Regions from separate parts of the Sporacetigenium mesophilum DSM 16796 genome, predicted to be linked through region 3. Evidence: riboswitches for the same ligand, from Rfam matches in the RefSeq annotation. Region 3 holds a riboswitch; each other region holds the start of a gene.

Region 1 (8,532 bases), on a different contig from region 3:
ATCCAAATATGATTGAGAAACTGGAGGACATACTGACAATATTTCGTCTAGTATATAGTCAATATTACTATCATCTATTATTTTTCCGGTATTACCGTCTTCAAAGGTTGTGCTTTCAGTAGCTAAAGAATTATATATAGTACTTACAACTGGAGATGGCATTACTTCGCTATTTTCCATATGGTTTTCTGAAAAATACAATACACCTTCAACAACTATAAACTGTCCAAATACATATTCTTTATTATCATGTTGGATATGCTCTACATGTTTTATATCAAGAATGTTATTTTCTTCTTTTCTTGTTAATACACATCTTACCTCAAGTTCTAAAAGTCTTTTTTTCATATGATCAGAGAAGTTTTCTCCAAGTTCAGCAATGAATTTTTTCATTGATATTGTTTTTTTCATATTATAATTTTTTTTAAGATTTTTTTTAAACATAAGTATTCTCCTTAAGATAAGTTAAAAGCCACCTTTATGAAGGTGGCCAAACATAAATATATTAATAAATTAATATATCAAAATTTAGATTTATAATTTTGTAACGTTAGTTGCTTGAGGTCCTCTTGATCCTTGTTCTACTTCGAACTGAACTCTTTGACCTTCTTCTAATGATTTGTATCCATCTCCTTGTATAGCTGAGAAGTGTACGAATACATCATTTTCTCCTTGAACTTCTATAAATCCAAATCCTTTTTCTGAGTTAAACCATTTTACTGTTCCTGTTTTCATTGTAATCCTCCTAAAATTTAAACACATTACTATTGATACTTAAAATTTTATCAACCGTGTTTTGTATCGGTTATATAAGTATAGCATAAAAGTAAATCTTTTACAAATGTTATTATCAACAAAATTAATATTTTTTATTCATTAAATAAAAAAAATTTTAAAAAGAAAAAATAAATGGAGTTTCTCATTTAATTATTGTATACAATATGACATATGTCATATATGTGTACTGCTTTATTTGATAATATAGGTTAATAATAAAAAATATGGAGGATTCATATGTATAAATTTGCTGCGGTATTTATAGGACTCTTAATTTCTATAATGGTAACATTTAATGGGACATTAGATAGTTATACAGGTAATTATTTATCGATACTAATAATTCATATAGTAGGACTTATCACTGTGATACTTACTTTAATTATAAAAAGGGAAAAAATTATATTTAATGAAAAATTACCTTTTTATATGTTTAGTGGAGGAGCGATAGGCGTTTTATTAGTACTATTAAATAATTTGTGTTTTGGAAATTTAGGAGTTTCATTAACTTTATCATTAGGGGTTTTTGGACAACTAGTATTATCTATTATTATAGATCATTTCGGATTGTGGGGAATGGATATATATAAGTTTAATAAGAAAAAATTAATAGGATTTGCCATAATGCTAATTGGTATTGTGGTAATGACAGTATATTAGGAGGTGTTGACATGATGTATATTATATTGGCCATTATAGGTGGATGTTTAACAATACTATCTATGATTGTAAATTCTCGTTTAGCAGGCAAAATAGGTGTATTGCAAAGTACATTTATAAACTATGTAGTAGGTCTATTAATTGCTCTAATTTTAGCAGTGAGTACAGGAAGTTTAAATATAGTTAAAATTAACAACTTCACTAATATACCATTATGGGCTTTTCTAGGAGGTTTTATTGGAGTAATGGTTGTAGCTAGCTCTAATATAATAATTCCTAAAATACCAATTATATATAGTACGGTTCTTATTTTTATAGGACAGATTTTCACAGGTATTATTATAGATTATGTAATGAAAGGTTCAATTTCAAAAGGTAAAATTATAGGAGGGCTATTAATTATAGCGGGAATGATTTATAACTCTAATATAGATAAAAATGAACTAAAGTCATAAAAAGGGTGGATTTTATATTCACCCTTTAAAAAAAGTTGCAAATAGTTTATATATGTGATAATATAATATGATTGGTCTATTGATCGTATATAGCTGAATAAAAGTATAAAAAATAAATTTTCATAATAATCTTATCGTTATTCCTAGAAATATTATTACAGTACTTTCCATCCTAAAAAAATTCCAATGATTAAATTAAAATTATTGTTTTATTTAAGAGATTGCTAATATATCATTAGTAGTTTTTGGCGTGTCAATTAATACATCAATGACAATTAAAAGGAGGTGTCATGGAGATGGCAACAAATATTATATATTCACTTATAGGTTTATTTTTAATAACAGCACTTACTAATGTATTAGCAACTTTAAAATCAATGCTTCAATCAAAAAGAATTATGAATCCAGTTTATGTTTTGGTATTTATAGATTCTGTGATTTTCGCAACGACAGTTAGTAAGGTTACAAGTTCGGACGGAATACATTACACAATTGCATATGCTTTAGGTAGAACGGTAGGGGTATTAATTGGTAATAAAGTTGAAAAATTATTAGCTTTGGGGATATTAGAAGTAGATTTATTTTTAAATAATAAAGAAAAAATGATTAATGTAGCAGAAAAACTTAGAGAAGCAGGTTATACTGTGAATAATTTCCTAGCTCAAGGTAATAATGGAGATATTAGATATAAAGTTGAAGTTGTAATAAAGAGAAAAGAATTCAAAATATTTGAGAGCATTTTAGATGAGTGTGGTGTTAATAATCCAACTCTAAAAATAAAAAACTTAAATAAAGTAGATGGTAAGATTACGACAACGAGTGTTAACACTATTTAAAAAATTCTAGGCTAAATAGCTTAGTTTTATTACATAAATTTATTTTTATATATTATTTTTATTATAATCAAAAATCAATTGAAAGTTGTTTGAGATTTTGTTATTCTATACGTTGGCTATAATAAAAATAAATATATTTTATGGAGGTAAGGGATGAAAGAAACAACAAATGTGAAAATTGTAACTGCTGATCCGTCTGGTCTAGGGTTATTTGGTCTGGCCATAATAACATTAGTAGCATCTTCACAAAAACTAGGATTTACAGAAGGAACGTCATTATTATTACCATGGGCCATATTTTTAGGCGCATCAGCACAGTTAGTTGCTTGTATTAATGATTTTAAACATAATAATACATTCGGAGCAACTGCATTTGGAGGCTATGCGTTTTTCTGGTTAGGAATGGCACTTACTTGGTTAATTCAAGGTGGAACATTTGGACCAATCCTTGCTCAAAATGCAGACCCTAAGCAAACAGGTGTAGTATTTGTAGGATACTTAATATTTACTATATTTATGACAATAGGGGCTATGGAAACACACAAGGTATTATTTAGTATTTTCTTCCTAATAAACTTTTTATTCTTAGGGTTAAGTATGAACTCTCTTGGTATAATGCCAGAATTCGGACATGATTTAGCAGGATACTCAGAATTTATAATATCATTATTATCTTTTTATGGTTTTGCAGCTTCTGTATTAAACAACCATTTTGGAAGAGTATTTTTACCAGTAGGTAAGCCTTTCGGAATATTTAAAAATAACACTTCACAAAACAATAGAAAATCAGCATAACATAAAACCGTAGTAGGCTAGTTTAAACTAATCTACTGCGGTTTTTTGCATTAATAATAAACTCTGTTCTGTTGTTGAGGAGGTGTGGCTCCTTCAACAATAACTCCACAAGCAAGTCTCTTACCGGCATTTCCAGCAGGTTGACTTTTGTTATCATCTGGGCTTTGATGGATAATAACAGCTTTTCCTATAACATCTTGAACCTTAAATTTATTAGTGAAGAAGCACATCATTGCAACTCCATTATTTGAATATAAAGTAGGGAAGTCTCCTGCATGATTTCCATGAAGTTGATTATTTGGATTCCAGTGACCACCAGCACTTGTGAAAGGGTCGTTAGGATCTCCTATTTCACAAGTTCCATTTTCATGAAGATGAAAACCGTGTGGTCCTATTGGAAGATCGCCATTTGTTCCAGGTTTATATTCTGGCAAACCAGTTACCCAAACGCAAACCTGAACCCCTCCTTGTACATCCATAAAATACACATTACCTTTTAGATTCGGAGCCAAAGGCCCACCATTTAAAAGAGCATAAGCTAACATAATTTATACACATCCTTTTATAAATAGTTACTCATAATAATAATATGCTTGTCATAATTATTGTGTTACTTAATTTAGGACAAATTAGAACTGGAATTATGAGTAAAAAGGAATGTAAAAATTAAAGTATATATAGCTTTGAATAATAAAAATTGGATTGTTAAATAAAAAAGGAGCCATAGACTAAACTATGGCTCCTTTTTTATTTAAGATGGATTGTAGAATCCTCTTGATTTCATTTCGTTAAATAATGTTTCTGCATGATTTTGCTCTTCTTGTTGTATATGTTGTAGTTGTTGTCTTATTTGTGCATCAACTGATTCTAAAACAGCATTATTATAAGAACCTGAAACGTGTTTTTCAGTACTTAAAGCATCATCTAGAAGTTGTGCATCTGTAATTCCTAGACTAGCTTGCATGTTTGATAAATCGCCTTGAGGGCTATTATAGCTTGCAAATATACTTTGAGGGTTTTCACCATTTGAAGTTAATATATTTGTTAGTGTAGTAGCATGTTGTTGTTCTTTTTGAGCAAGATTTTTAAATGTTTGCTTTAATTTTGGGCAAGAAGCCATTGCAGAGTATTGTTCATATTTTCTTATACATAAATACTCAGCATTTAAATTATCTAAAAGTAAACTTTTTTCTTTATTAGTAAGTGCCATACAAAAAACCTCCTATGTAAATATACTTATATATAGTATCGGCATATTATAAAAATTATATTTACTAAAATTATCAATTTATAAAGATTATATATATATTTTCTAAGATATTATGGTATAATTACTTTATAAAATTAAATAAATATAACACAGGGGTGTTGGATAGGCCAACTGAGAGTAAGAACCTTAATTCTTTGACCCTAATAACCTGAACTGGGTAATGCCAGCGTAGGAAGTTGTTGTTGATGGATATTATTATATAATGTGCTAATTTAAACACAAATCCTATGGGTTTGTGTTTTTTTATTTGAAAATTTTGAAGGGAGAGATTTAACAAATGAAAACAAAAAAATTAACTTTATCTGCACTTTTGATAGCATTAGGGGTAATAGGAAGTAATCTTATTTTTATACCTGTAGGAGCAGCTAAGTGTTTTCCTGTTCAGCATACTATAAATGTATTAAGTGCTGTAATATTAGGACCTTGGTATGGGGTTGCTATAGCATTTTGCACTTCGTTACTTAGAAATGTGTTGGGAACAGGATCTCTAATGGCTTTTCCAGGAAGTATGGTTGGAGTATTTTTAGCTGGGATACTATATGCAAAAACAAAAAAAGTGAATTTTGCTGTATTTGGAGAAATATTTGGAACAGGGATACTTGGAGGATTATTAGCATTTCCAATAGCCAAATTTGTATTAGGTAAAGAAGTCGCTGCATTATTTTTCGTAACTCCATTTTTAATAAGTACTATAGGTGGAAGTTTAATTGCTTACTTTATTATTAAATATTTTAAAATTACAAAAAGTGTTGATATAAGAGAAAACGCTAAGATTTAATATAGTTATAAAAAATAGAATAATAATAAAATATCTTCTAATACTAAATATAAATAAGTATAAGGGAGATGTTACCATGAATGATAAAACAAAGATAGTGAAAGTTAGAAAAAATAATCAAGGAGACATAACTGATGTTATGCTACAAGATGGAAATGTATATGCAATAGAGGATGCTATAATGATGGCCAAGGATCATCGTATAGAGGGTGTAAATGTAGGTAAGGCTAGAAATGGAAGAGAGTATTTAAGAAGCAATCCAAATGAAGACAAAAGCGATAATCTAGATAATATTCCAACATTTGAATAGTTATCCTAAAATACCACATTTACTCAATGTGGTATTTTTTTATTATTGAAAAATATATAAAATTAAACTACTATTAATGATAGATAATATTCATAAAAAATATACTAAGCATCTTAGCATAACATAAAACGGGAGGATACCATGTTTAGCTCAAACTATAAGATAACAGAAGATGAAGTTTGGAAAGGTAGAGTAGATAGTGAAAGTAATTTTGATGCATTTAGATGGCATCAATGGGTTAAAAATATCGACTTAAGAGAAAAGTTAATCCCATACGATGGTAAACTAGGCTTTGCATTTATAGGATTTTGCTGTGATGAAGGGGTTATGAGAAATCAAGGTAGAGTAGGAGCTGCTAATGGCCCTTTAAGTATTAGAAGGGAATTAGTTAATCTGCCTTGCTGGTTTTCAAAAGATGTTAAACTTTTTGATGCAGGAAATATATTCTGTGAAGATTGCACCTTAGAAGAAGCTCAAGAATTACTTTCAAAAGCTATAGAAAAGATTTTAAGTTTAAATCTTTTTCCAATTGTTTTAGGTGGGGGCCATGAAGTTGCCTTTGGACATTATAACGGATTATTAAATCATTTGTTAAAAACTAATGAAAAGCCTAATATAGGAATAATAAATTTTGATGCCCATTTTGATTTAAGACCATATCCAAATGGTGGAACATCAGGAACAATGTTTAGACAAATAGCAGATATATGCAAATATAAAGATATAGATTATTCTTATCTTTGCGTTGGAATACAAAAACGTGGGAATACAGTTGAGTTATTCAAAACAGCAGACAAGCTGGGAGTTAAATATATATGGGCAAAGGATATTGCAGATAGCGGACATTGGAATGTAATAGATAAAATAGATGATTTTATGAAATCAAAAGAGCATATTTATATGACAATATGTACTGATGTATTTTCATCAGCTTTTGCACCTGGTGTAAGTGCACCACAACCATTAGGCCTAGACCCAGAAAGAGTGCTAAAACTTATTAAATATATATTAAAATCTAATAAAACAATAAGTTTTGATATAGCAGAAGTATCACCGAGATTTGACCAAGACAATACTACTGCAAATTTAGCTTCGACGTTAATTTTTTCTGTAGTTAATACAATAGCTAAAATTCATAGTCTAGATATCTAATAAATAAAAAAGGTCCTAGATACAAATTGTATTCTAGGACCTTTTTTATTACAAGGAAATTATAATTTCCAACTGATAAACTTGAGCAACAAACCTGCTTTTCAGGCCGCTAAGACATGAGCGTAGCGATTTTTATAAGGATTTAAAACCTGATGAAACTGGAATTATATGAGGTTTTCCATTTAAGGGGTTTTTAATCATTATTACATCCATATTATATATTTTCTTAATATTAGTCTGTGATAAAACTACTTCAGGTTCACCAACTGAAGCTATTTTTCCTTTATCAACTAATATTAAACAATCGCTATATTGGGAAGCTATATTTAAATCGTGAAGTACAGTAATAACAGTTATATTACATTTTTTATTTAGAGATTTAATAGTATCCATTATTTCTATTTGATGGTGTATATCTAATTGTGATATAGGCTCATCTAAAAGTATAATATTACTTTCTTGAGCTAATGCCCTAGCAATAATAATTCTTTGTCTTTCTCCACCACTTAAATTTTTTATATTTTTATCTTTTAAATGCCAAGTATTAGTTAATTTCATTGATCTTTCAACAATTTCAATATCTTTTTTACTTTCATTTTCAAATCTTCTAAGATATGGAACTCTTCCCATTAATACAACATCTATAGCAGGAAAGTCAAAGTCAACACTAGTATCTTGGGGCACATAAGCAAGCTCTTTGGCAAGGTCTTTGTACTTATGTTTGACAATATCTTTGTCTTCAATATAAACAGTGTTTTTATTTGGTTCAAGTGTTCTTGAAATATTTTTTAAAAGCGTAGTTTTTCCTGAACCATTAGGTCCTAAAATACTATAAAACATACCTTTTTTTATATCTAATGAAATATCACTTAATATATTTTTATTATCTATACTATAATTTAAATTTTTTATTATAATTGAATTATTTTTTGCCATCTAAAACACCTTCTTTTTGTTTTTATAAAGAAGATAAATAAAATAAGGAGCTCCGAAAAGTGAAGTAATAGCACCTACTGGCATTTCAGTTGGAGACAATAATGTTCTTGCAAGGGTGTCTGAAATAATCATAAAACATCCACCTGCTAATGCTGAAAAAGGAATTAATACTCTATTATCAGAGCCTGTTAGTATTTTTACCGAATGAGGAATTATAAGACCTACAAATCCAATAACACCACTAACAGATACTGAAGAAGCTACTAATAAAGAAGATATAAGTAACATAATCTTTTTTAGTTTTTCAACATCAATTCCTAAGTTTTTGGCTGAGTCGTCTCCTAATAAAACGATATTTATATCTCTTGAAAAAAACATAACAAAAATAGATAGAGGTATTGTAATAAATAATAGAAAAATAACCTGAGACCAACTAGCAGCTGAAAGACTACCCATAGTCCAAAAAATTATTTTATCAATTTCATTTCTATTAAAGATCATTAATATTGATATTAAAGATGACAAGAAAAAACTAACAGCAACACCTGCTAAAAGTAAATTTA
Region 2 (8,532 bases), on a different contig from region 3:
AAAACAACAAAGATATTTTATAACAACCAAAATAAAATACTGTGTTTAATAGTATACTTTGACATAAAAAATATTGAACAGTTTGGAGATATAATTATAAAAATAATAGATGGAGACACAAAAGAAACTTATATGAACTGCTATTATTATAACAGTGAAGATAGTGGAGTACTATACATAAAAGAATTTAGAGCAGGCAAACCTAGATGTGGCCATGGAAGAATTATATTACACAATTTAGATGATATAGTTAATGAAATAAATAGAGAAATAGATAAATACAATCATTATAACGAAGATATTAAATTAGGAACAATAAAATATGCTAAGGGCATTGCTATACCTACAAAGCCTATAATAGATCAAAGTTGCTTAAATAGTATATATAGAAGATATGGATTTGATGTAGATGATAAAAATAGAATTATTAAAAACTTTAAAAGTACATAAAAAAGCTCCTATCTAAAATATATAGATAGGAGCCTTTCTTTTACTTAACTATTATAGCTATTTTTTCATCTGGATTATAGCTTATTTGTAGTAATTGATTTTTCTTTAATTTCTTAGGGTCGTCAATGCCGTGTTTAACTGATAACTTTATAGGCATTTTACCTTGTTTTAATATTAATACATATTCGCCATTTTTTTCTTCAATACTAATTAAGTTCCCAACATAAGGTTTGAAGTTTTGGAATTTCTTGCTTTGATTTCTTATATAGAAATATGAACCTACACCTACTGCAGCTAGTAATACAAGTTGAAGCCAAACATTTAACTTTAAAATAGTTCCTAATATTAATATGGCTACTAATATAACTATAGGAATTATACTTTTCTTTAAAAGTATCTTACCCACTATTTCATTAACTTTTTTCTCTGGGTCACTCATCGTATTTGCTCTTGTAAATGCTCCTGTAAATTTGTCTTTTAATCCCATTTTAATCCTCCTACTCTATAACGATGTAATTTTTATGAGTGCATACTTTACTGAAAGTTACTTATGCATATAGTATGTACAAGTTTTGTATTATTAATTTATATTCAGTAAAAGCAAAATATATTAACTATTTTAACATAAATAAATTAAAAATGAAATAAAGGAAAAATTTTCATAAGTTAAAACCTTCGACAAACATAACTTATTAATAAAATGAATTAAAATGTGTTAAAATTATAAAATATACTTGTGTGGTTTTTATATTAAAGGAGGAGTTTAAATGGATGATAATGTTATTGATTTTAATGAGATAAAAAATAAGGTTAAAGACAAAGATATTGATAAATTCGAAGAGTATATATATAAACTTTATAGTTCTGTATCACAAGGTAGTATGTCTATGGTAGATTTTTCAAAAGAGATAATGAGTTATATGGAAAATAATAATATATCTCAAGAAAAGTTTTTAGATATGCAAAAGAAGCTTATGGAAAGATATGGACTTAATATCTCAGATGTAGAAGGTCAGTTAAAAAACCTTGGAATAGATATTAATTCATTTAATCTTGATTCAACTTCAATTAGCTTTTATGAAAAATATCAAGATAAAATAAAAATGAAAAACGTAGTTACTTGCTTTATAAAAAATAATATTAATGAGATAGATATAATCATAGACTTAGAAAATATTATATTAAAAAGTACTAGGAAAATAAGTCTAAACGACCCGGAACTAAACGAGTTTTTGCGTCTATATAAAAAAATAATGGGGGATAAAAAGATAAATATAACAATTTGTGAAAATACAAGCTCATATGATTATTAAATTGTAACAAATGATACATAAATAGATATATACTATATGCTATAATGTACAGTTGTTATAATCAATAATGAAATAAGAGAGAAGGTATTTTATAATGACAAAACTTAAAGATTATAGAAACTTTTTAAAATCAAATTTTGATGAATTTGACAATACAAAAACAGATAAAGCACTTGGAATTACTCAACCTCCAATTACTAAACCATATGATTCATCAAAAAAAATTATAGAACTTCCAAATATAAATGAAGAAATTATAAAAAATAAAAATATATATAAGTGTATAAAAGAAAGAAGAAGTGTAAGGCTTTATAGTGAAGAAAGCTTGAACTTGGAAGAACTTTCTTATCTTTTATGGTCTACACAAGGAATAAATAACCCTAACGATGTTCCAAATTTGAGAACTGTTCCTTGTAGCGGAGCTACTCATTCCTTTGAAACATATTTATTTATAATGAATGTAGAAGGTATAAAAAAGGGTGTTTATAGATATTTACCAATTGGGCATAAGCTTTTATTTATGTTTGAATTAGAAAATATAAATGAAAAAGTAGATGTAATGACACTAGATCAACCATTTATACCTCACTTTGCAAATAAATCTGCTGTTTTATTTGCATGGAGCACTATTCCATATAGATCTGAATGGAAATTTGATATAACAGCCCATAAGAAAATACTTATAGATGTAGGTCATGTTTGTCAAAATCTTTACTTAGCCAGCGAATCAATAGAAGCAGGAACATGTGCAATAGGAATATATGATCAAAAAATGATAGATGATATTTTAAATATAGATGGAGAAGACGAGTTTGTGGTATATCTTGCAGCTGTTGGAAAAAAAAGAAAATAATTTTAAAAATTATTACTCTTTTGACTGCCTATAGGATTTGGAAGTTAAATATATACACTTAAAACTAATCTTATTATGTAAATAAAAGTTGTACTGGGTTTTCAGTACAACTTTTTTTATTGTATAATAAAAAAGTTAACATTTATATAATAAGATATACGAATGTTTTATATAATATAAAAGGGGTAAAAATTATATAGTTTTATTATAAAAGGGAGATTAATATGAAATATAATGTTAACTTAAAAGATATTTTAAGGGTTATGCAAAACACTATAAATTCAGTAGATAATAGATTAGAAAATCATGGAGAACAAGTAGCATATATAGTTTATAAAATAGGGAAATATTTAGGCTATGATAACGACTATTTAACTAAATTAATAACAGTGACAATGTTACATGACTTAGGGGCTTATAAGGTAGAGGAGAGGAAACTACTAAAAGAATTTGAAACACACAATGTTTATGAGCACTGTATATATGGTTATTTATTTATAAGAGAATTTAGTCCTCTAAAAGAACTATCAAATGCAATCCTTTATCATCATCATAAATATGAAGAAAGACATAATATCATAAATGACATACCTATACCAGAAGATGCATTTTTAATTAATCTAGCAGACCGTATTTCTGTTTTGTATCTCAGTGATAAAAAGTCTTTTAAAAATAAGGCTATAAAACTTACATATAGTTTAACTGATAAATGGTTTAAAAGAGAACATGTAGAGGCTTTGAATTATTTAATAGAAAATACAGATTTTATAGATAAGTTATTTGATGAAAGCTATATAAATGAACTGTATGATATTTTTGATAAAGTAGAATTAAGTAAAAATGAAATAGAAGAACATATGAAAGTATTGGTTTATGCAATAGATTTTAGATCTAGGTCTACTGTTATTCACTCTGTAAGTGTAGCTACAACAACTAATATCTTATGTAGATATTTAAATTTAGATGAAAAAACAACTAATAAATACACATTTGCAGCAATACTTCATGATTTAGGTAAAATAACAACTCCAATAGAAATACTGACAAAGCCAGACAAACTAACAAGAGATGAGTTTTCCATAATGATAAATCACGTTGTTGCAACTGACAATATATTAAGTAATTTAGATTTAGATGAAATAAGAAAAATTGCTTCATCACATCATGAAAAGTTAAATGGAAAAGGATATCCTAAGGGGTTAAGTGCAGAAGAACTAGGTCAAGGGGAAAGAATACTTGCTGTTGCAGATATATTTAGCGCATTAACAGAACCTAGATATTATAAACCAGCTTTTCCAAAAGAAAAGGTATTGGAAATAATGAATAATTGTGTAACAAGAAATGAAATTGATGGAAATATTGTAAGTATAATAGAAAACAATTTTGGTGAAATAATAAAAGAGTTATCACTGTATCAAAATGAAACAATTAAAAAGTTTGATAAAATAGTCAATGACTATGAGTTTATGCTAGATAAAATGTATTTAAAAAAACATTAATTAAGGAAGGTATTTATGCATAGAAAATTAACTCCAGATACATATTATAGACATTTTAAAAATAAATGGTACTTTGTAATAGATATAGCTATACACTCAGAAAATGAAGAAAAATTTGTAGTTTATAAGCCATGTTACGGCGATAAAAAGACATATATAAGGCCATATAGCATGTTTATGGAAGAAGTACCAAAAGATAAAGAAAACCCAACTAATCAAAAATACAGATTTATGTCTTTAGATGAGTTAAATATCAACATAGAAGACTTTTTAAAAGAAATAGAACCGAAACTATAAATACCATGTCGAATTTGACATGGTATTTATATAAGTATTAAAATTTGGCAATATCAATAGTAGATCTGAAAATAACATTATTATTACTTTCGTTAACTCCTTCAATATATACGTTATGTAAATCTATATTTTTATAAAATACTATTGTATCTCCTGGTAAGGCTTCATTAAGGTAATCTACTTGTATCGATTTTGCATAATGTTTTTCAAGCTCATCCATAGAAAAACAATCTATAATAAAATCTATATATTTTGAATTGTTTAGGTGTTTATTTGCATCTATATCACTACATCCAATTAATCTTTTATATACAATATCAACTTCTTCTATAGGTCTTATTTTTTTAAGATTACAATCAATAGCTTTGTCTTCTAAATAATCTAAGAACTCTGTTTCAAAAGAATCGATACTTTTCATTTTTCTTTCTTCAATATCAAATATGATCCAACTTGATATAGCTTTTATAATTATATTTCCATCTAAATCTTTGATAACAAAATCTCTTTGAATTTGATATTTTTTAGGTTTATGAAACCATGTTTCAAGTATAATTTCTTCATTCCAAGTAGGATATCTATCAATATCAACTTTTATACGTGTCAAAACCCATGTTAAACCATATTCTTGTTGGAGAAGAGTAGTAGAGCCACCTGTTTTTTGAGAATGTAAATCTCCTATTTCTTGAAAATAATTAAAAATAGTACTTAATTTAATCTTTTTTCTAAAATCAATATCATTAAAAGTAATTTTATATTTTTTAATTAATTTTGATAAATCGCTCACTTTAATGTCTCCTTATATATATATAAATTTACTGAATATAAACTCCAATAAATACATTTTACACCATATTTATGTCTATAAACAAAGGTATATGTCAAGATTTATATTTTTTTATTATCTATTGTATAAGCTATTTAAATATGATATTCTCATAAAGTCAGTAATTCTCGTAATTACTATTACTGGATTTGAATTGAAAACAACTTCCTCTTTCTAGAGTATTTGTTAATCAGTTTTTAAATCTTAATTCTAAAGAAGGAGGAATGTTAAAATGGCAGATAAAACTTTAAGTTGTAAAGATTGTGGAAAAGATTTCCTTTTCACTGAAGGAGAGCAAGCTTTCTACCAAGAAAAAGGATTCGAAAATGAACCACAAAGATGTCCTGAGTGTAGAGCAGCAAGAAAACAACAAAAAAACAATAACTTCAGAAGATAGTTATATAAACCCTATGAGAATTCATTCTCATAGGGTTTTGTTTTTTTGTAAAGAATATATTTGAATAAAACATATTAAAGGAGAAATCTTATGCCTATTCCTGTATATTCTATATGTAAATCAAAGGGACGTACTATTGGTAATATATGTTGTGAAACTACAGATAAGAAAGGTCAAGTATTAAAGGATAATATAGTCTGCAGATTTAAAGATATAAAAAAGGGATGCCATTATCATTTTAAAATTAAAGCAGAAAAAGTTAACATAAAAAATAAAGAATTTAAATTTGAAGATAGAGAAATTAATATTAAAATTAGTATTATGTCGCGTGGAAGTGCCAAATCAAAGGAAAAAAATATAAATAGAACACTTTGTATTATAAAAGAAAATCTAATAATAAAAGATAATAAAAAGTTTTCATTAGAAGCTTTGTCTAACTTAGATTATGGTATAAAAGTATTTGACTATGAGGAAAATGAAAATAAAAAAAGCAAAATTTCATTAGATTATATTAGAAGTAATTTATTTGAGATGAATGAATTTAAAGGTTTTTCAGATACTAACGAATTAAATGAAAATATACATAAATATATTACGGAATGTAGACAAAAAGATGCTGATATATATATATACGGAGATGTCTACCCTGTAGATTCTGAAGATGCCATATTACCAGATAACGATAAAGAAAGAAAAATAAAACTTAGACGTTTAAGTCAATATGGACCAGAAGGGATGCATAATATTCATATGAATCAAGGTAATAAAGAAAGTAAGCATTTATCAGATAATGGGGTTTATCAAGATGGTGGAGTTTTAATTCATTTTAAGTTAGAAAATAGATGGAGTGCTATTTTTACTAGATTTGAAAGCCAATGTATAAAAACTAATAATATTGATGGGTGTTGTCAAAATTAAATCATTATGTTAGAATGAAATAAAATTTAATAGTATTGCTAGGGGTGCTGGGTAGGCCAGCTGAGATAAAGATCCTATAAAATCTTTGACCCTTAACCTGATCTGGATAATGCCAGCGGAGGGAAGCTATGTGATCTTATATTCGTATACAGGCATAAATTCCATACTGGGATTTATGCTTTTTTTTATTTTTAGAATTTGGAGGGAAGAATATGAAAACTGTATTGACAATAGCAGGTAGCGACAGTAGTGGAGGGGCAGGTATACAAGCAGATCTAAAAAGTTTTGCTGCAAATGGAGTTTATGGATCAAGTGTTATAACAGCTATTACAGCTCAAAACACTACGGGGGTATATGATGTTTATCCAATTCCATCAAGTATAGTTAAATCACAACTTGAAGCTGTATTTTCAGATTTAGATATACAATCTGTAAAAATAGGGATGGTATCAGATATTGATATTATGAATGTAATAAGTGATGCATTAATAAAGTACAAGCCTAAGAATATTATATTAGACCCAGTTATGGTCTCAACAACAGGACATACTTTATTACAGCAAAATCAAATAGATTCTTTAAAATCTAAATTATTTTCACTAGCTACAATTATAACGCCGAATATTAGTGAAGCTGAAGTTTTATTAAATAGAAAAATTAAAACTTTTGACGATATGAAGTCAGCATCATATGAATTACATAAAAAGTATAAGTGTTACGTTTTATTAAAAGGTGGGCATTTTCCAATAAAAGATGGAGAAAATGTAAAGTCAGTAGACGTTTTATCAAATGGGGAGATGTTTGAAATGGATTGGATAAATACAACATCTACCCATGGAACAGGATGTAGCTTATCATCAGCTATTGCTTCAAATTTAGCAAAAGGACAATCTATTTCTAAATCTATAGAAAATGCAAAAAAGTATGTAAATAAGGGTATAGCTAATTCTTATAAAGTAGGTAAAGGAAATAATCCTATTCATCATTTTTATAAATATTGGGGGGTTGATAGTAATGAATAATTTAACAAAGGGATTGAGTTTAATAAAAGAAAGAAAGCCATTGGTTCATCACATTACAAATGTAGTAACAGTAAATGGTTGTGCTAATATGACATTGGCAATTGGAGCAGCACCTGTTATGTCTAATGAAATAAAGGATGTAGAAGGCATAGTATCTATAAGTAGTGCTTTAGTTATAAATACAGGAACAATAACTAATGAAACTTTTGAAGCTATGATAAAAGCAGGAAAAAAGGCAAATGAATTAGGAATACCTGTAATATTAGACCCTGTAGGAATAGGGGCAACTAAATATAGATTGGAAGTAAATACAAAACTAATAAATGAGGTGAAATTCTCAGTTATTAGAGGAAACTACTCAGAGATAATGACATTAGTTGGAATAGATGGGGGAAGAGGTGTAGATGCAGAACTTGGAGCTTCACTTGATGAGAAAAGAGTAATAGAATATTCTCTAACAAAGAATGTAATATTATGTGCTAGTGGGGCAGTTGATTTTATTACAGATGGAAATAAAAAAGCATATTGTAAAAATGGTACATCGCTTTTAAGTGAAATAACAGGGACTGGATGTATGTCAACGTCACTAATTGGTTCATGCCTAGGAGCTTCTATAAACAGTTTTGATGCAGCAGTTTTAGGTACAACTATTATGGGTATTGCAGGAGAATATGCAAGTGAAAAATTAGATGGCAAAAGAAAATTAGGATCATTTAATCAATATTTACTTGATGGTGTAAGTACTTTAGATGAAGATATATTTGTGAAAAGAGGTAATATAGTTTATGAGTAGTAATTTAGATTACACATTATACCTTATAACAGATGGTAAACCTAATATAATCAATAAAGTTGAACGAGCTATTTTAGGTGGAGTTACTGTTGTGCAGTATAGAGAAAAGAAAAAAAGTTACGATGAAATGTTAGAAGAGGTAATAGAACTGAAAAAACTTTGTAGTA
Region 3 (8,532 bases):
TAAAATTTATTATCTTGTGGTTTTATATTATAATCTTGGGCAAAACAACACAAAAACTTAATTTTATCTGTGCATTTTTTATTCTTTTTTAAATAACTTGATTTGTTGTCCATAGCTTCTTCATAAAATTCATTGTTCATTTCTATTCCTGTAACTTCAGCTTTAAAAAAGTGGTTTATATAAAAAATAAGTCTACCTTTGCCACATCCAAAGTCAATTATATAGTCGTCGCTTTCAACTTTGTATTGTTGAAACAATGTTTCAAGTGCAGAATATGATGTTGGCTCATATGGGTGATAATGAATAGTTTTACTATTCCACTTTTGCTCACCAGTTGTTTTTATATTTAATAATTTTTCATAATATTGTTCTTGCATTTTATCATACCTTTCATATATCTTAATTATTATATTGTAGTGCTTTATATTAAAGTAATCAAGGATATATAAGCAAACATGGTACCCTTAGCCTCCAGGTAGAATATTATAGTAATTGGATAAATAATTATGTAGTTATTTAATTTTGGAGGATAATGTTATGAAAAAAATAATTAATAACATTTTGGCTAAGGTAAAATCAATTACGACAAGACAATTTCCTTATGAAATTGAAGTTATAGCTGAAAATTTAACTGTACCTTGGGCCATAGATATAAGTGATGAAGGAAAAATATATTTTACAGAGAGGCCTGGAAGAATTAGAGTTATTGAAGATGGAGAGCTAAATCCACAGCCGCTTATGACATTTAGTGCGCCATTTATAAGTCAAAGTGAAGGCGGTTTGATGGGTATTGCCCTAGATCCAAATTTTTCACAAAATAATTATATTTATGTTATGCACACATATATAGAAGGTAATTCAACATTTAACCGTGTTGTCAGATTAGTTGAAAACAATAACAGGGCAACTATTGATAAAGTTGTTATAGATAAAATCCCTGGTGGACGAATCCACAATGGTGGAAGGATAAAAATAGGTCCAGATAAGAAATTATATATAGGTACAGGAGATGCAGGAAATCGTGAATTATCACAGGATATCAATAGTTTAGCTGGGAAAATACTGCGATTAGAATTAGATGGAAGTATTCCTAGTGACAATCCAATTGCAAATTCACCTGTTTACAGCTTAGGTCATAGAAATCCTCAAGGATTAGCTTGGAATCCACAAGGTATATTTTATGAATCAGAACATGGACAGTCAGCTCACGACGAGATAAACATAATACAACCAGGAGCCAATTACGGGTGGCCTCTTGTTCAAGGAGATGAAGACTCAACAGAAGTTACAATACAAAAACCATTAATACACAGCGGTGATGTGACGTGGGCGCCATCTGGTATTGCTTTTGTAGATCAAGGTCCATGGAAAGGAAAGTTATTAGTTACTAATTTGCGTGGACAACAACTATTATCTATGTCCCTTAATGGAAATGGAACAACAGTGAGGAATGTAGAGTCATGGTTTAGAGATGAATATGGCCGTTTACGTGAGGTTATTATGGGAAAAGATGGGTCAATTTATATATCAACAAGTAATAGAGATGGCAGAGGGAATCCTGATGTAGCGGATGATAGAATTATCAAACTTACTCCGAGTTAATCATATGAATAGGTGCTAGAGATAGCACCTATATTAATTAATATTACAGGGATTAATATAGGTAAAATAGAAGTATTAAATAATACTAAATTATGAGTTAATTACATTTCTTATAAAATATACAAATAAGCGAGGATTTATTATGAAAATTATTGATTTAACACATACGATTTCAGAAATTATGCCAGTTTACCCAGGAACAGAAGGTCCCAAATTACAAATTTCAAATACATATGAAAAAGACGGTTTCAAAGAAACTTTACTTACAATGTATTCTCATACAGGAACTCATATGGATGCACCTGCACATTTATTTGAACAAAGAACTACACTAGATTCATTACCGATAGAGCAATTTGTTGGAAAAGGGTTGGTTATCAACTGTAGTGATTTACAAGAAGGTGAGAGAATCACTATGAGTTATATTGATGATTTAATAGAAAAAGCTAACGAAGCAGAATTTATTTTGTTTTATACTGGCTGGGATAAACGTTGGGGTACAGATTCATATTTTGGAGATTATCCTTATATTACTGAAGAAGTTGCTGAGTATTTAATAAGTAGTACTAAAAAGGGAGTTGGATTAGATGTTATAGGAATTGATCCTATTTATGATGAAAACTTAAGTATTCATAGAAAGCTTTTATCAGAAAATGAGATAGTTATAATTGAAAATTTAAATTGTTTAGATCAAATAGGAAATGAATTATTTACATTCTGTGCTCTTCCAATAAAATATGCAAACTCTGATGGTGCACCTATTCGTGCTATTGCAATCTTAGAAAAGTAGATAATGCAACTCAATAAATGGGCTATACTTTAAATTGACGTTAAAAATATAAATATATAGAGATATTTAATATATAATTTAACTAGATTCATTGCATGATTGTATAATATTGCATACTGAATTAGACTATATTTCATAAATATAAAGGATTTCTAAATTTAAATCTAGGAAATTGTAAGCTTTTATGAACACCGTCCAGTTTATATTAATATATTAGAATTAGGAATTTCTATCCTAATAAAAATTAAAAGGTGTGATATATAAATGTACAATCATAGACAGGTCATACATGAATTAGAAGAGCCTTGTGTTACACGTATAAGTGCCTTAATTAGAGGATTTCAAAGCATACCAGAACTACCACCAGTAGATGTGTATGTAAACGATATACTAGTAGTTAGAAATTTTCAATTTAAAGATATGTCACAATACAAAACTCAATGTGTTGAAACACAAAACGTTAAAATTTTCCCAACAGGTACTACAGATACACCTTTAACAGTTATTGAAAATATACAAGTACCATTAGGACAAATAGTGACCTATGCAATAACTGGAAGCATAAAAGATATAGATATAGTACCAATAATAGATGACATCAATGAACGCATTAGGCCTGATCAAACTAAAATTAGATTTTACAATTTAGATAACTCTGATATATCATTTGAAATGAGTTTCCCTCAAGGTTCAATGTCTCAAACACTGTCCTATAATCAAAGTACTAACTATAATCTAATAAATCCAGGCACACATAGATTTCAAGTTAAATCAAATAACACAAACGTAAAGCCAATAGATATACGTATTGAGCTTAAATCAGGAAGAATATATACATTGTATATTACAGGAAGTATGGACACTAATTCTCCTCTATATTTAGCTGGTAACATACCTCAAATTATATTATCTGTTGATGGAAATACTTTATACAGCAAATGTATAATCTAAGAATGAAATTTAGGAGTTTTAAGGGATGCAATCTCACTGAATTGTGGTATGCCGAAGATAAATCAAATGCTCTTGTTAAAGACTATTTAAAGTATGGTCGTGGCTCCGAAAATGGGTCTAATGCCAAGAATGTAATTGTATTGATGTCAAATTGATACTTGGGGTTATTAAAAATATATAATATAATAGTGTGCTTCTTGGTTACAAAATGATATAATGCATATAACATAATTAGATATTGAGGTGGAAGTATTTGAAAGAGCAAATTACAAGAAAAATATTTAATGGATTAATATATGTTCATATACTTCATCATGGAAATATAGAAGAATTTTATGGTTCTTGGATGATAGAAGAATTAAAAGAACATGGCTATAATATTAGTCCTGGTACATTATATCCATTATTAAAGTCAATGGTAGAAGAAGAGTTAATAGAAAAAGAAGATAGAAATGTAAATGGTCGAATTAGAAAATATTATAAAACTACAGAAAAAGGGAATAAACTTTTACAGGAACTAAAAAATAATTTAAAAGAGCTATTTAATGATATAGCAATAAAGTAGGTTAAGTAAATTTGATTTTACTTAACCTTTTGTATTGCTATAAATTATAAAACATGATATTATCATATTGCGATATCGAAATGCGATAATAAGGAGGAATAAATTTATGAGTATAATAAACAAAAGACAAAGTATAAGAAGTTTTAATCAAAAAGAAGTAGAACAAGAAAAAATAATCCAGATAATAGAATCGGCTATGTTAGCCTGAGAATATAGTGCCAATATCATTAATCGCAATAGGATACTATGATGAAATCAAAAAAAGAAAAAATGAGTTTGATTCAAGTGAAATACATTTCAACAAATGGTAGTCTAAAAAGGAGAATTAGCATGAAAATACTTAGCATAAAAGAAGTTACTTATAACTCCGGTAATACAGAAGTTTTAAAAGGAATATCATTAGATGTAAATAAGGGTGATTGTATATCTATAGTTGGTAAATCAGGAAGTGGAAAAAGTACATTGTTAAAAATATGTGCAGATTTGATACCTATAACAAGTGGAAATATTTATTTTAAAGAAAAATGTTATACAAGTTATAATCCAATAGAATTAAGAAAATCTATTAGCTACTGTGTTCAAACTCCACACTTATTTGGTGAGACCGTATATGATAATTTAGAATTTCCATTTAAAATTAGAAACAAAAAAGTAGATAAAAGTAGATTAGTCCTACTTTTAGATAAATTTAATTTAAATGAAAGTTATTTAGAAAAAAATATAAATTCACTATCTGGTGGAGAAATGCAAAGAATTGCAATTATAAGAAACTTGATATATACTCCTGAGATCTTATTATTAGATGAAGCTACTGCATCTTTGGATAAAGAAAATGAAGCCAAAGTTGAAGAATATATAAAAGAACTTAATCAAAGTGGTGTTACAGTATTATGGATAACCCATAGCGAAGAGCAAAGCAAATCTATTTTTAATAAAAGAATGGTTATATCAGAGGGACGAATCAGCAAAGTGGAGGAAATAGTATAATGAGTACAACATCTTTAATAGTAGCATCTTGTCTTATGTTTATACCTATAGCAATATCATACAAGGAGAAATTAGGATTAGAAAGTGAAATAATTATAAGTGTAATAAGAGCGGTAATTCAATTAGTCGCTGTTGGATATATACTTGACATAATTTTTGGAATGGACAACCCAATAGTTATAATGATTTTAATATTGATTATGTGTGTAAATGCATCGCTAAATATTGTAAAGCGAGGTAAAGATATAAAAAATGTATTTGGTATATCATTTATTTCAATATTTATAGGTTCAATTATAACTATATATATTTTGGTTTTTTCAGGGGTTATAAATTTTAAACCTAATGAAATAATACCTATATCAGGAATGATAATTAGTAATTCCATGGTAGCTATTGGATTAAGTTACAAGAATTTAAATACTTCCTTTAATCTAAGAAGAGCAGAGGTTGAAACTAAACTATCCTTAGGTGCATCCGTTAAAGAGGCTTCTAAAGATATATTAAGAGAGTGTATTAAGGTTGCCATAACACCAACTATAGACTCAGCCAAAACATTAGGAATAGTTTCTCTTCCGGGCATGATGACAGGGTTAATCTTAGGTGGGGTATCTCCTATAATAGCAGTTAAATTTCAAATTATGGTTACATTTATGATAGTATCGTCATCATCTATATCAACTTTAATAGCAACTTACTTAGCATATAAAAGTTTTTACAATGAAAGATGTCAGTTAAGGAGCTAGTTTTATATAAAAATTAGCTCCTTAAAATAATATTAATAAGTCATCAATAAAATTTAATTATTTAAACAAGTCCTTGTTTATTATTATCTCTAATATCATTTTTATCTTTATCTTTCCAAGCAATTAACGCAACATCTTTTCCTAATTTATCTTGTAATTGTTGTTCTGCTTTTTTTACTTCTTTTAATTCTTCGGGTTTTAAATTAGACATTTTAAACATAATATCACTCCTTATTTATTATTTTATACAGTATTATTATGTCTATATAAATAGCTTAAAAATCTAGTTATTATTTAACTATGAAGACTATATTTAGTTATATATGTAATACTTACTTTGTCTTTAATTTATACATAATTTATTATATATTGACAAAAAAATTAAAAAAGTATAAAATCAAGATGCGTACTAGGGGAGCCCTTATGGCTGAGATGAATTTATTCAGACCCTTTGAACCTGCACTGGATAATGCCAGCGAAGGGAAGTTATAGTATAATACATAAGTTAAATCTAGCTTTTTAGATTTATGATTAATGGATTATAAACTCCTTTCGATGGTATATCAAATACCTTTGGAAGGAGTTTTTTTATGCAATTTTCACAAAGATTATTTTCAAAAGCTAAACCTATTTGGGAATCATACCTGGAGCATCCTTTTCTTAAAGAGCTGAGTCAAGGTACATTAGAAGATGATAAGTTTAGTTTTTATGTTAAGCAAGACTATGTTTATTTAATAGATTACATAAAAATTTTCGCATTAGGGATGGTTAAATCAGATACTTTAGAAGACATGCAAGCTTTTTCAAAATGTGCAAATGCTATAGTGAATATTGAGATGGATGCACATGTTGAATTTGCAAAGAAGTTTGGAATTACTAAAGAAGAACTTGAAGATACAAAGCCAAATGCAAGTAACTTATCATACACTAAGTTTATGCTTCAGGTATCTAACCAAGGATCATTAGCTGAATTAGTAGCGGTATTGCTTCCTTGCATGTGGAGTTATGCCTTTATTGGTAAAACTTTAGCTAAAGACAAAAAAGCATTAGAGCATCCACTTTATAAAGAATGGATACTTACATATGCAGATGAAGAATACAATAAGCAAAATGATTGGTGTATAAAATTAATGGACAGACTTGCTGAAGGACTTCCAGAAAGACAACTTCAAAAACTAGAAGATCTATTCATCCTTTCTTCAAAATATGAATATATGTTTTGGGATGGATGTTATAAAAAAGAAAGTTGGGTTATTTAGATGAAGGCATTAGAGATTAACAATTTATATTTTAGATACAAGGATTCAGAAAAAGTTATTATTGATGATTTATCCTTTAGCATAGATAAAAATGAGTTTATTACAATTATTGCACCTAGTGGTACAGGAAAAAGTACTCTTTTTAGGCTGATTTTAGGACTACTAAAACCACAAAGGGGTAGTGTACAAATATATAATGAAAATAACAAAAACATTATAGGATATATGCCTCAAAAAGATTCATTAATGCCTTGGAGAAATATCCTAGACAATATAACAGTGGGGCTTGAGTTAAATGGTTATAAAAAGAAAGAAGCTAGAAAAATAGCAGTTACATATTTTGAAGACTTTGGACTTAAAGGTACTGAAAAATTATATCCCCATGAATTATCAGGTGGTATGAGACAAAGAGCATCATTTTTAAGAGCTACAGTAAATAATCCTTCAATACTTTTGTTAGATGAGCCATTTTCATCACTAGATGCACTAACTAGAAGAAAGATGCAATCATGGCTACTTGACCTTTGTCAAAAACAAAGAAATACTGTATTTATGATAACTCACGATATAGATGAGGCACTACTTTTATCTGATAGAATACTTATTTGTACTGAGCTTCCATATAAAAATCTAAGGTCTATAGATGTAAACTTCAAAAGGCCTAGAAACTATGAAACAACACTTTCAAGTGAGTTTATTAGTCTCAAAAGAGATATTTTAAACATCCTCGATGATGTAGATTACAAAGGGGGAATGGAAGAATGCAAAGACTTAAAAATTACATATTCCCTTTAGTTTTTTTATTATTAATAGTTTTAGCTTGGGAGTTTTTAATACCATATTTAAACATACCAAGATATATTTTACCTAGGTTTTCTGCGGTTATTGAGGCGTTAATATCTCAAAGAGAACTTTTATACAAGCATTCTTTAATAACACTAGGGGAAGCAATACTAGGCCTTAGTATATCTGTAGTAATAGGTGTATCTTGTGCACTTTCTATATATCTTTGGAAACATGTAGGGAAAACATTATATCCAATTATTATATTTTCTCAAACAATTCCAACCATTGCACTGTCTCCTATTATGATTATGTGGTTTGGATATACAATATGGTCAAAGGTAGCAGTTGTAGTGTTATTTTGTTTTTTCCCTATAGTTATAAGTACTTTAGATGGGTTAAATAGTGTAGACAAAGACTTAGAGGATGTATTAAAAGCATTAGGAGGAAGTAAGTTACAGATATTTTTCAAACTACATATGAATTCTGTATTACCTAACTTTTTAAGTAGTTTTAAGATAGCTGCTACTTATAGTGTTGCAGGGGCTACTATTGGAGAGTGGTTAGGAGCTGAAAAAGGACTAGGTATATATGTGAAAAGAGCATCAGGAATGTTGCAATCTGATTCAGTTTTTGCTGGAGTGTTAGTTTTATCATTTTTAGGAATGACCCTATTTTCAATAGGCTTTTTACTAGAAAAGATTTTATTAAAATACAGAAGAGGAAATAAGGAGGATAATTATGAAATCAAAAAAGGTTAGTATTTTATTAGTAGTTGTTATGATGTTTAGTTTGCTTTTAAGTGGATGTTCTACTAAGGGAGAGACAAAGGCTACTAAAGAATTAAAA

Evidence for each region. A riboswitch is a leader RNA that binds a small molecule or an ion and turns the genes downstream of it on or off. The one in region 3 is predicted to bind thiamine pyrophosphate.
Region 1: another riboswitch for thiamine pyrophosphate. It lies ahead of thiW (energy coupling factor transporter S component ThiW); the one in region 3 lies ahead of tenA (thiaminase II).
Region 2: another riboswitch for thiamine pyrophosphate. It lies ahead of thiD (bifunctional hydroxymethylpyrimidine kinase/phosphomethylpyrimidine kinase); the one in region 3 lies ahead of tenA (thiaminase II).

What each region holds. Positions count from the first base shown of each region.
Region 1 is NZ_JCANUR010000001.1:364,645-373,176, forward strand. Features, by position in the region: gene BS62_RS01785 (hypothetical protein) at 1-444, opposite strand, end outside; gene BS62_RS01790 (cold shock domain-containing protein) at 535-735, opposite strand; gene BS62_RS01795 (DMT family transporter) at 1,015-1,437, shown strand; gene BS62_RS01800 (DMT family transporter) at 1,449-1,892, shown strand; gene BS62_RS01805 (DUF5698 domain-containing protein) at 2,189-2,728, shown strand; gene BS62_RS01810 (acetate uptake transporter) at 2,882-3,523, shown strand; gene BS62_RS01815 (superoxide dismutase family protein) at 3,574-4,068, opposite strand; gene BS62_RS01820 (spore coat protein) at 4,275-4,733, opposite strand; TPP riboswitch at 4,875-4,985, shown strand; gene thiW (energy coupling factor transporter S component ThiW) at 5,071-5,571, shown strand; gene BS62_RS01830 (DUF3892 domain-containing protein) at 5,648-5,881, shown strand; gene hutG (formimidoylglutamase) at 6,023-7,033, shown strand; gene BS62_RS01840 (ABC transporter ATP-binding protein) at 7,166-7,969, opposite strand; gene BS62_RS01845 (FecCD family ABC transporter permease) at 7,970-8,532, opposite strand, start outside.
Region 2 is NZ_JCANUR010000009.1:79,678-88,209, reverse strand. Features, by position in the region: gene BS62_RS09020 (hypothetical protein) at 1-450, shown strand, start outside; gene BS62_RS09015 (hypothetical protein) at 491-937, opposite strand; gene BS62_RS09010 (DUF3867 family protein) at 1,218-1,763, shown strand; gene BS62_RS09005 (SagB/ThcOx family dehydrogenase) at 1,858-2,616, shown strand; gene BS62_RS09000 (HD-GYP domain-containing protein) at 2,841-4,115, shown strand; gene BS62_RS08995 (DUF1653 domain-containing protein) at 4,131-4,412, shown strand; gene BS62_RS08990 (acyl-[acyl-carrier-protein] thioesterase) at 4,450-5,196, opposite strand; gene BS62_RS08985 (zinc-ribbon domain-containing protein) at 5,468-5,632, shown strand; gene BS62_RS08980 (DUF2278 family protein) at 5,723-6,550, shown strand; TPP riboswitch at 6,581-6,691, shown strand; gene thiD (bifunctional hydroxymethylpyrimidine kinase/phosphomethylpyrimidine kinase) at 6,763-7,572, shown strand; gene thiM (hydroxyethylthiazole kinase) at 7,565-8,365, shown strand; gene thiE (thiamine phosphate synthase) at 8,358-8,532, shown strand, end outside.
Region 3 is NZ_JCANUR010000013.1:20,899-29,430, forward strand. Features, by position in the region: gene BS62_RS10715 (class I SAM-dependent methyltransferase) at 1-377, opposite strand, end outside; gene BS62_RS10720 (PQQ-dependent sugar dehydrogenase) at 538-1,602, shown strand; gene BS62_RS10725 (cyclase family protein) at 1,745-2,392, shown strand; gene BS62_RS10730 (DUF4397 domain-containing protein) at 2,657-3,343, shown strand; gene BS62_RS10735 (PadR family transcriptional regulator) at 3,597-3,908, shown strand; gene BS62_RS10740 (ABC transporter ATP-binding protein) at 4,239-4,895, shown strand; gene BS62_RS10745 (ABC transporter permease) at 4,895-5,641, shown strand; gene BS62_RS10750 (hypothetical protein) at 5,703-5,861, opposite strand; TPP riboswitch at 6,043-6,142, shown strand; gene tenA (thiaminase II) at 6,232-6,900, shown strand; gene BS62_RS10760 (ABC transporter ATP-binding protein) at 6,901-7,695, shown strand; gene BS62_RS10765 (ABC transporter permease) at 7,662-8,444, shown strand; gene BS62_RS10770 (ABC transporter substrate-binding protein) at 8,425-8,532, shown strand, end outside.